4 regions of the Streptomyces sp. NPDC055189 genome follow, and region 2 is predicted to be linked to each of the others. Evidence: riboswitches for the same ligand, from Rfam matches in the RefSeq annotation. Region 2 holds a riboswitch; each other region holds the start of a gene.
The links. A riboswitch is a leader RNA that binds a small molecule or an ion and turns the genes downstream of it on or off. The one in region 2 is predicted to bind cyclic di-AMP.
Positions count from the first base shown of each region.

Region 1: linked by a shared signal. The riboswitch ahead of ACWFR3_RS12890 (NlpC/P60 family protein) and the one ahead of ACWFR3_RS22495 (transglycosylase family protein) in region 2 are both predicted to bind cyclic di-AMP.
Region 3: linked by a shared signal. The riboswitch ahead of ACWFR3_RS45265 (LysM peptidoglycan-binding domain-containing protein) and the one ahead of ACWFR3_RS22495 (transglycosylase family protein) in region 2 are both predicted to bind cyclic di-AMP.
Region 4: linked by a shared signal. The riboswitch ahead of ACWFR3_RS35150 (C40 family peptidase) and the one ahead of ACWFR3_RS22495 (transglycosylase family protein) in region 2 are both predicted to bind cyclic di-AMP.

Region 1 is NZ_JBSGSG010000013.1:115,012-117,187, reverse strand. It holds gene ACWFR3_RS12895 (ATP-dependent DNA helicase) at 1-760, opposite strand, end outside; cyclic di-AMP (ydaO/yuaA leader) riboswitch at 1,004-1,160, shown strand; gene ACWFR3_RS12890 (NlpC/P60 family protein) at 1,169-2,176, shown strand, end outside.
Region 2 is NZ_JBSGSG010000031.1:28,676-30,851, reverse strand. It holds gene eno (phosphopyruvate hydratase) at 1-328, opposite strand, end outside; gene ACWFR3_RS22495 (transglycosylase family protein) at 621-1,337, opposite strand; cyclic di-AMP (ydaO/yuaA leader) riboswitch at 1,341-1,533, opposite strand; gene ACWFR3_RS22490 (transglycosylase family protein) at 1,715-2,176, opposite strand, start outside.
Region 3 is NZ_JBSGSG010000145.1:4,273-6,448, forward strand. It holds cyclic di-AMP (ydaO/yuaA leader) riboswitch at 732-896, shown strand; gene ACWFR3_RS45265 (LysM peptidoglycan-binding domain-containing protein) at 899-1,615, shown strand; gene ACWFR3_RS45270 (hypothetical protein) at 1,612-1,998, opposite strand.
Region 4 is NZ_JBSGSG010000072.1:22,809-24,984, forward strand. It holds gene ACWFR3_RS35140 (ATP-dependent Clp protease proteolytic subunit) at 1-19, shown strand, start outside; gene ACWFR3_RS35145 (hypothetical protein) at 27-335, shown strand; cyclic di-AMP (ydaO/yuaA leader) riboswitch at 699-862, shown strand; gene ACWFR3_RS35150 (C40 family peptidase) at 866-1,339, shown strand; gene ACWFR3_RS35155 (DUF6328 family protein) at 1,470-1,976, shown strand; gene ACWFR3_RS35160 (LysE family translocator) at 1,993-2,176, opposite strand, start outside.

The DNA of each region.
Region 1 (2,176 bases), on a different contig from region 2:
CGTCGAAGTCGAGGGCGTTCGCCTCGCGGAGGCGCTGCTGGTACATCGCGTACGCCTGGGCGAGCGTCTTCTCGAAGCCGTCGGAGGCCCGGCCCGCGAATTCCTCCTCGTCGATCAGCTCGTTCTTCAGGTTCGAGATCTTGGCGCTGAAGGACTTCGGCGGGAACTTCTTCGGGTCGATGTCCAGGTCGCGGCAGACCAGCGCCATCAGACGCTTGGAGTCGGCGGCGTCGTAGATCGAGAAGGAGGAGGTGAAGCCGATCGTCTTCGACTCGCGGCGCAGTATGCGCACGCACGCGCTGTGGAAGGTCGACACCCACATGGCGTTGGCGCGCGGCCCGACGAGCTGCTCGACGCGCTCCTTCATCTCGCCCGCGGCCTTGTTCGTGAACGTGATCGCCAGGATCTGCCCCGGGTGCACGTGCCGCTCGGCCAGGAGATGAGCGATGCGGTGCGTGAGGACCCGGGTCTTGCCGGAGCCCGCGCCCGCGACGATGAGCAGCGGGGAGTCCGCGTGCACGACGGCCGCGCGCTGGTTCTCGTTCAGCCCGTCGAGCAGGGCCGCCGGGTCGAGCACGGGGCGCGGTGCCCCGCCTCGGTAGTGCGCGTCCCGCGGTGTGGGCGCGTCGAACTTCCCGTCGAACAGATCATCCGGGATTGACTCCGGAGTGTTGTCCTCGGGCGGCGGCGGGGGCTCTTCCTCCGAAGCCCGCGAGGGCTTGAGGTCCGCCAGGAAGCTGTCATCAAAGAGGCTGCTCATCGCCTCCCGAGTCTAGGCGGCCGCACTGACAACCCGCTCCGGGTTCCGGCCACGTCACTCCGGCTACGCCCTGCCCGCGGACGATCACTCTCCGCTTCAGCGCGACGTGCCCGCGTCAAGAGCTTCGTAAAGTAACGAAAATGTATCGGGCATATCGAACATCAACCTTCACACGGACCACACGAGTTGGCTAGCGTGCTGCGCGGGCTGCTCGTACTCCCACCGGCGAACCCCGCCGGGAACGGGTGGCCTCCGCCGAGTTCGATCTCCTCGGAGCCGGGGACCCACGATGAACTTGGGGTGAATCGGTCCCGTACGCAGTACGGGACTGTAGGGCAACCTTCCGGAACCACCCGCCCGAACCCGACAGCTAACCCGGTAGGCGGTCTACGGAAGGAGTCGCCTCCCTTGGCGTCGCACCGCAAGCCGCGGAACCGCATTGCCGCCCTACGCGCCACTCCCGCCATCGGCATCACGACGGCGGCCCTCACCTCCGTGGCCCTGCTGTCACAGAGCGCGCAGGCGGCGCCGTCCGCACCGCAGAAGCCCAGCCTCGAAGAGGTCCAGAAGAAGGTCGACGATCTCTACCACCAGGCGGGCGTGGCCACGCAGAAGTACAACTCGGCCAAGGAGCGCACCGACAAACAGCGCAAAAAGGTCGACACCCTGCTCGATGATGTGGCCGAGCGCACCGACAAGCTGAACGAGGCCCGCCAGGAGCTGGGCTCCTTCGCCGCGGCGCAGTACCGCACCGGCGCCGTCTCCGAGACGGCCACGATGATGCTGGCCGACGACCCGCAGGGGTACTTCGACCAGAATCACCTGTCGGACCGGCTGACCGCGCGCCAGAAGAAGGCGGTCGACGACTACCAGACGAAGCAGGCCGCCGCGACGAAGCAGCGCACGAAGGCCGCCAAGAGCCTTCAGACGCTGAGCGACTCACGGGACGACCTCAAGACGAGCAAGCAGACGGTCCAGAAGAAGCTGGGCCAGGCGCGCACGATGCTCTCGGAGCTGACGGCCGAGGAGAAGGCGCGGCTCGCGGCGATCGAGAAGAAGAAGGACGAGGCGGCCAAGCGCAAGGCCGCCGAGCTGGCCCGCAAGCAGGAGGCCGAGGCGGAGGCCAAGCGCAAGGCGGCGGAAGAGGCCGCGGCCGAGGAGCGCGAGAAGAACAAGGAGACCCCCGACTCGGGCTCCGACACCGGCTCGGGCACTGGCTCGGGCACGGGTTCCGGCTCCGGTGACACGGACAGCGGTTACGCGACGAAGGCCGCGAAGGTCATCAACTTCGCGGAGGCGCAGATCGGCAAGCCGTACGTGTGGGGCGCCACAGGACCCGACTCCTACGACTGCTCCGGGCTCACCCAGGACGCGTGGAAGGCCGCGGGGATCTCCCTGCCGCGTACGACGTGGGAC
Region 2 (2,176 bases):
CGTTGGCGCCGAGCGAGCCCTTGTTGTCGGTGGCGTCGAGGTCGAACATCGCCTGGTCGATCAGGCGCTGCTCGGTCGCGTCGTACCCGACGAGCTCCGGGCCGATCTGCTCGATGACGGCGAGGACGGCCTTCTCGACGCCCTTGCCCTGGTAACGGTTGGGGTCACCGTCACGGAGTTCGATGGCCTCGAAAGCACCGGTGGACGCACCGGACGGAACGGCGGCACGACCCGTGCTGCCGTCGTCGAGGCCGACCTCGACCTCGACCGTGGGGTTGCCTCGGGAGTCCAGGATTTCCCGGGCTACGACGACGTCGATGGACGGCACGAGCATCTCCTTCTGGGATGTGACGCGAGTACGCGGGGCATCGGCCCCGCGGACACGAGCCTAACCGGCTCCCGGACAACAGCCAGCCGACCGCCCGTCCTGTGGACAAACCGAGAGCAAAATGTTTACGAACGGAACAAACATACCCCGCCCCCGGTGCGTACGGGGGATACGCGCACCGGGGGCGGGGAGTCCGTGGGGACGGGGTAGCGCCCGAAGGGGCGCGGGGAACTGCGCGACAAGCCACGGAGCACCCGCAGACGATCAAGACCGCTGAGGCGCCCCGCCAGAACTAGCTGAGGTGCAGCTGCTGACCGGGGTAGATCATGTCGGCGTTGTCGATGATGTCGCCGTTGAGCTTGTACACCTTGTGCCAGCCGCCCTTGACGTTCTTCGCCTCGGCGATCTTGGAGAGGGTGTCACCCTTCTCGACCTTGTACTCGCCGTCGCCCTTCTTGACCTTCTTGCCGGTCGGGGTCTCGACGGTCTTCTTGGACTCGGTCTTGGGAGCCTCGGCCTTGGGCGCGGCCTTCGGAGCGGCCTGCTGCGGCTGCTCGGTCTGCGGGGTGGGCTGGCTCTTGGGCTGCTCCTGGGTCTGCTGCGGGGCGCTCTCCTGTGCACCGCCACCCTCGTTGGAGGCGCCCGAGAGGCCGACGCCGCAGCTCGGCCAGGCACCCTTGCCCTGACCCGCGAGAACCTTCTCGCCGATCTCTATCTGCTGGGCCTTGGAGGCCTTGTCGGCGCTGGGCGCGTACTTGGTGCCGCCGTACGCGGACCAGGTGGACGACGAGAACTGCAGGCCGCCGGTGTAGCCGTTACCGGTGTTGATCGACCAGTTGCCGCCGGACTCGCACTGGGCGACGGCGTCCCACTCGGAGTTCGTCGCGGCGGAGGCCTGGCCGGCCGCCATCAGCGGGGCTGCGACCGCGACACCGGTGACGCCGGCGAGCGTGGCGACACGAGTGGCCTTGGACGGGCGGCGGTGCTTGCCCTTGCTGGAAAACAGCATGAGTGATCCCCTCACCGACGCCTGCGAGGTGAGCTGTCGGGTTCGGGCCGATGAAGTTGCCCGGCCGCGCTTCCTTGAGCGCGACTTAACCCCTAGCCGTTCCTGACCGTCTCTCCGCCTCGCTCTCGCGAGACTGAACGGCCGGGCCCGGCGGAAACCTTGGGTCCCCCGCTCCTGCCTACGGCGCTTACGCGACGACTGTTCCCGAACGGCCGTTGGCAGGACTCGGCGTACCGACCGGCGGGGCCCGCTGTGGCGAGCGGTCACGACCGTAGGCATGACCGCGGCCGAATTCCAAAGACGATCAGGGCCTTTGAGACCCATGTCTCACTTGCGCCAATCTGGACATCAGAGGCAAAGCGACTCGCCAACTACCCCTACTTTTCGCCCAAATCGAGGCTCTGACCGGGAAGGATGAGGTCGGGGTCGGAGCCGACCGACTCCTCGTTCCCCGCGTACAGCTCGGTCCACCCGCCCTTCACGTCCAGGTCGTCGGCGATGGCCCACAGGTTGTCTCCGGAACGGACCGTGTACGTCCCGTCGGAGCCGTCCTGCTCGCGCTCGTCGCCGCGGGAGGCGTGCCGGCCCGAACCTTCGCGGGAGGAGCCTTCCGAGGCCTCGTCGGCCGCGCTGCCGCCGCGGTGGCGGCCTTCGCCGTCACCGGTGGAGGGAGTGGGGTCGGACGAAGTGGCGTCGTCCCGGCCGGACTTGGCCGAGTCATCCGACTTGTCCGACTCGTCGTGATTCTTGTCTCGCGCCTCGTCGTCGGCACCGGAGCCACCGGACTTACCGGACTCACCGGACGGTTCATCCGAAGCCTCGTCCGAAGGCTCGGCGCT
Region 3 (2,176 bases), on a different contig from region 2:
TGCGGCGGCGCGACCGAACGCCTTACGGGGCGTCGGGCGGGATCTCGTTACGTCGACGCGCGAATTTCCGTCCCCGGGAAGGGAGTTACGGGAATCAGCTGCCAGGGGGCAAGAATTGCTGATGCACAGACGTGAATTGAATGTTGATATGCCGTCACATCCAGGATGCGGTCCGATTCTGCTGATAGCGCGCGCACTGCGGTAGCGCTGCGGACTCAAGGCAGGGCATCCCAAACAGCCCCCACCGCATGCCCGTCGCCTCTCACCGCCATCGCCATCGCCATCGCCAGCCTCCTGTCGGCCCATGCCGCCGAGAAGAGAAGGCGCGGCGGGGCGACATCGACAGTACGCCGATATGCCCGCTTTGATACGTAAAGCGAACTACCTTTATGTCCACTTTTGCACTGCGAAACAACTTTTCATGCCATTAAAGGCATACGCTTACCGACGTCCGCCTTACCGAATGTTCGGCCCAATTAAGGCGACCCTGCGCGTGCTCGATTCAGTGAATTGGGTCACGCCGCCGACCGCGGCCCCAGGGAAGCCGTTGCGCATACTTCCGTTGCGCGCGGCGAAAGTTGGCCTTTTTGATCAATGAGAGCGAAAGATCCTTATCGCCGAGGAATGATCTCGGACATTGCCTATGCGAATTCGTGTCTTGTTCCCTCCCGGCTTTCTCGCTTAATGTCAAAGTCAATCCGGATGGAACGCCGAATCCTGCCGCTGTCCGGAAACCCTTCCCACCCACACACTCACGCACGGCAGGAGCGGGGGACCCAGGTAAGCCGCCGATCCGGATTCCGGAACGGCTCGGGGTGAAGTCGCATTCGCAGTGCGACCGGACATCTCCCGTCCGAACCCGACAGCTCACCTCGCAGGCGACGGAGAGGAATTCGTCATGCCTGCAAAGGGTAAGCACCGCCGCCCCAAGTCCAGCTCGCTCAACCGCAACATCGCCGCCGCAGGCGCGGGCGGGGCCGTGCTCGTCCTCCCGGTGCTGGGCGCGACCACCGCGAGCGCGGCGCCGGCCGCCGCAGCCGTCAAGCCCGCCGCAGCCCCCAAGACCTACGTCGTCGCCGCAGGTGACTCCCTCGCCAAGATCGCTCGGGAGCACACCGTGAACGGCAGCTGGAAGAAGCTGTACGAGGACAACCGCAGCGCCCTCGGCAACGACCCGAAGCTGATCCAGCCCGGAGTCAAGCTCACCCTCGACGAGAAGGCCCCGGCCCAGCGGGCGGACCGCTCCGAGCGGTCGGACACGCTCTCCGCCAAGCCCGCCGCCGCCAAGACCTACACCAACAACCTGGACGGCTGGATCAAGGAGTCGCTCGACGTCCTGGCCCAGCACGGCATCCCCGGCACCTACGAAGGCATCCACCGCAACATCATGCGCGAGTCCTCCGGCAACCCCCAGGTCACCAACAACTGGGACTCCAACGCTGTGGCCGGAACGCCGTCCAAGGGACTCCTGCAGGTCATCGACCCCACCTTCGAGGCCTACCACGTGCCCGGCACGTCGACCGACAGCTTCGACCCCGTCGCCAACATCACCGCTGCGTGCAACTACGCGGCCGACCGGTACGGCTCGATCGACAACGTGAACGGCCCGTACTAGACCGACCCCGTTCCATCCGCTGTGAGCCCCGGCACACCATGTGTCCGGGGCTCCGGCCGTTGTGAGGGGATGCGGGCCCGCCGTTCCAGGGCCTTGGCGACGACCTGCCCCAGCGGCGCGTCGGGGAACTTCTTCCAGGACTTCGGCCGCCGTCGGGCCAGCCTCTGCTCGATCGCGTCGGCACCGGCATCGGCGTCGGCCGTGTCGCGGGAGCGGCCTCCCTGCGTGAGAGCGAGATGTTCGAGCCGCCGGTTCGCGCTGTTGGACGCCCGCTTGTTCCGGCGGATGCTCTTGCGGGAGCTCTTGTCGTTCTCGCCGTAGGCGTTGCGCCGGTCCTTCCGGTAGCTCAGCCGCTTCTTCTCCTGCGGGGACTTCCGCCGCACGGTCCGGCTCCTCTCTTCTCGCTCCAGCCGGAAGGCTAGCCAGACCGGTGCCCCGGGTGCGACCGGTTTGCTGCTCTGCACGAAGGCGAAGACCAGGGGCTTTTGACGGTACGTCAGACTGGTGCGAGCCGAGGCGTCCAGCGCATCCCGGCTGTCAGTGCCGACTGCAACACTGCTC
Region 4 (2,176 bases), on a different contig from region 2:
CACCCCGGAAGCGGGGTGAACCGCCGGTGCTGCCGCCCGAACTCCCCCCGTTGCCCGCACTCACCCGCGCCGAGGGCGAGTTAATCGACCGGTATCTCGAAGTGGTCGACCTGGTGGGCCGGATCAACCCCGCCCGCGCATCGGACACCTATGGCGGACTGCGCGCCGCCCAGGCCCTGGTCGGCAGCGCGACAGCCCTGCGGGACGCGCTGACGCTCATGCACCAGCGCGGCGAGAGCGCCGTGCACGCGCCGACGCTGGCCAGGGCGCTGCGCGTGCTTGACGGGGAGCGGCGAGCCGGGCGGGTCACCGTGCCGCCTCCGCAGGCGTCCTGAGCCCCCGTCACCACGGCCCTGACCCCCGAACCGTCCGGACCCGATTCCAAACGAACCAAACGGGCTACCTCGTTCGGCGTAGACATTCGTAGTCTTTCGAGCCGTCTTCGGTTGCGTCAGATGCGTACGCGTGGGCCGGAATTCTTCGTTCCGGTGCTGGTCGAACGATGCTCGGACCCCTTGGTCCGATCCCGGATCCGACCCTGTCCACCCGAACGGTTCAGTCGTGAGGAGGTTCACAAAACGCCGTTTCGGCTCGGAATTTGACCACTTGGCGGGTCAAGATCCCTTCCGACGACAAGCCCCCGCCACAGCGGCGGGGCGATCCGGGCGGACGCCGAGTCCTGCCGCCGCCCGGATGACCGGTCGACATCGGTGCATCGGCAGGAGTGGAGGACCCAGGCATGACGGGTCGGTCCGGAAGGTCCGGACGCCGACCCTTGGGGTGAAGCCGCACATCGCGGCCGGGCAACTTCGCCAGCCCGAATCCGACAGGTCATCCTTCACAGGCGGCTGACGAAGGGTTGCGCATGACTGCGCTGAATCATGTTCCGTCGCTGCTCACCAGGGCCGGTTCGGTATCCGCCCTCACGCTCGCCGTCGTAGGCGGCACGCTGGCGGCTCCGGGACTCACGTCGGAGGCCGAGGCCGCGACGCACGCGACCAAAGCGCTCAAGATCGCTGCCTCGAAGAAGGGCTCTCCGTACCGCTACGGGTCGACGGGTCCACATCGGTTCGACTGCTCGGGCCTGACCCTCTACTCGTTCAAGCGCGCGGGCAAGAAGCTGCCACGCACCGCCGCACAGCAGTACAACAAGACCCGTCACATCTCCGCGTCCAAGCGCGAACGCGGCGACCTGGTCTTCTTCCACTCCGGCCGGAACGTGTACCACGTCGGCATCTACGCCGGTAAGGGCCGGATCTGGCACGCCCCGAAGTCGAACACCGTGGTGCGGCTCGAGAAGATCTGGACCAAGAGCGTCTGGTACGGCAGGGTGCGCTGATCACCCGTCACCGATCTACGGCTGTCGGACGGTGGCGGCCTCACCGCCACCGCTCGACCGGCCCCCGTCGGGCGTTTTGACCGGCGCGTCCGTCAGGCGTGGAGAGCGTCGACGCGGATACTCGTGCGCCATGGCCGAAAACAACAGCTCCACCGCTGCGGGCGAGCCGTCGCGCAACGAGACGACCTTCGAACGCGCCGACCGCAACTTCTCGGAGATCCTCCAGGAGCTGCGCGTCACACAGGCCGGGGTGCAGATCCTCTTCGCGTTCCTGTTGACGCTCGCCTTCACCGAGCGCTTCCCGTCGCTCGACACGGTGCAGCGCGCCACGTACGTCAGCACGCTGCTGCTCGCCGTCCTCGCCGCGGCGCTGTTCACGGCACCGGCCGCCGTGCACAGGTCACTGTTCGGGCGGCAGGCCAAACCGCGGATCGTGCGGGTCTCGTCCCGCCTCGCCGGGTTCGGCCTGGTGGTCCTGGTGTTCGCGGTCGCCGGTGCCGTGCTCCTGGTCGTCGACGTGGCGGTGGGCAGGACCGGCGGGATCATCGCGAGCGCGGGCACGCTGGTGGTGTGCGCGGGCCTGTGGGGCCTGCTCCCGCTCCTGGTGCGTCGCGCGGCGGACAGGGACAGCGAATAGGCCACGCCGGACGATGTCAGCCGAGCAGCGCCTCGGTGAGGAGCACCAGGCCGAGCGCGCTGAGCACGACCCCGGTGCCGCCCTCGATGGCGCGGGCCACGCGCGGTTTGCGCAGCCGCCGGCCGAGGCGGTCCACCAGGAGCGCGACGACCGGGAACCACACCAGGGCCAGGGCCACGATGATGGACGCCAGCAGCAGG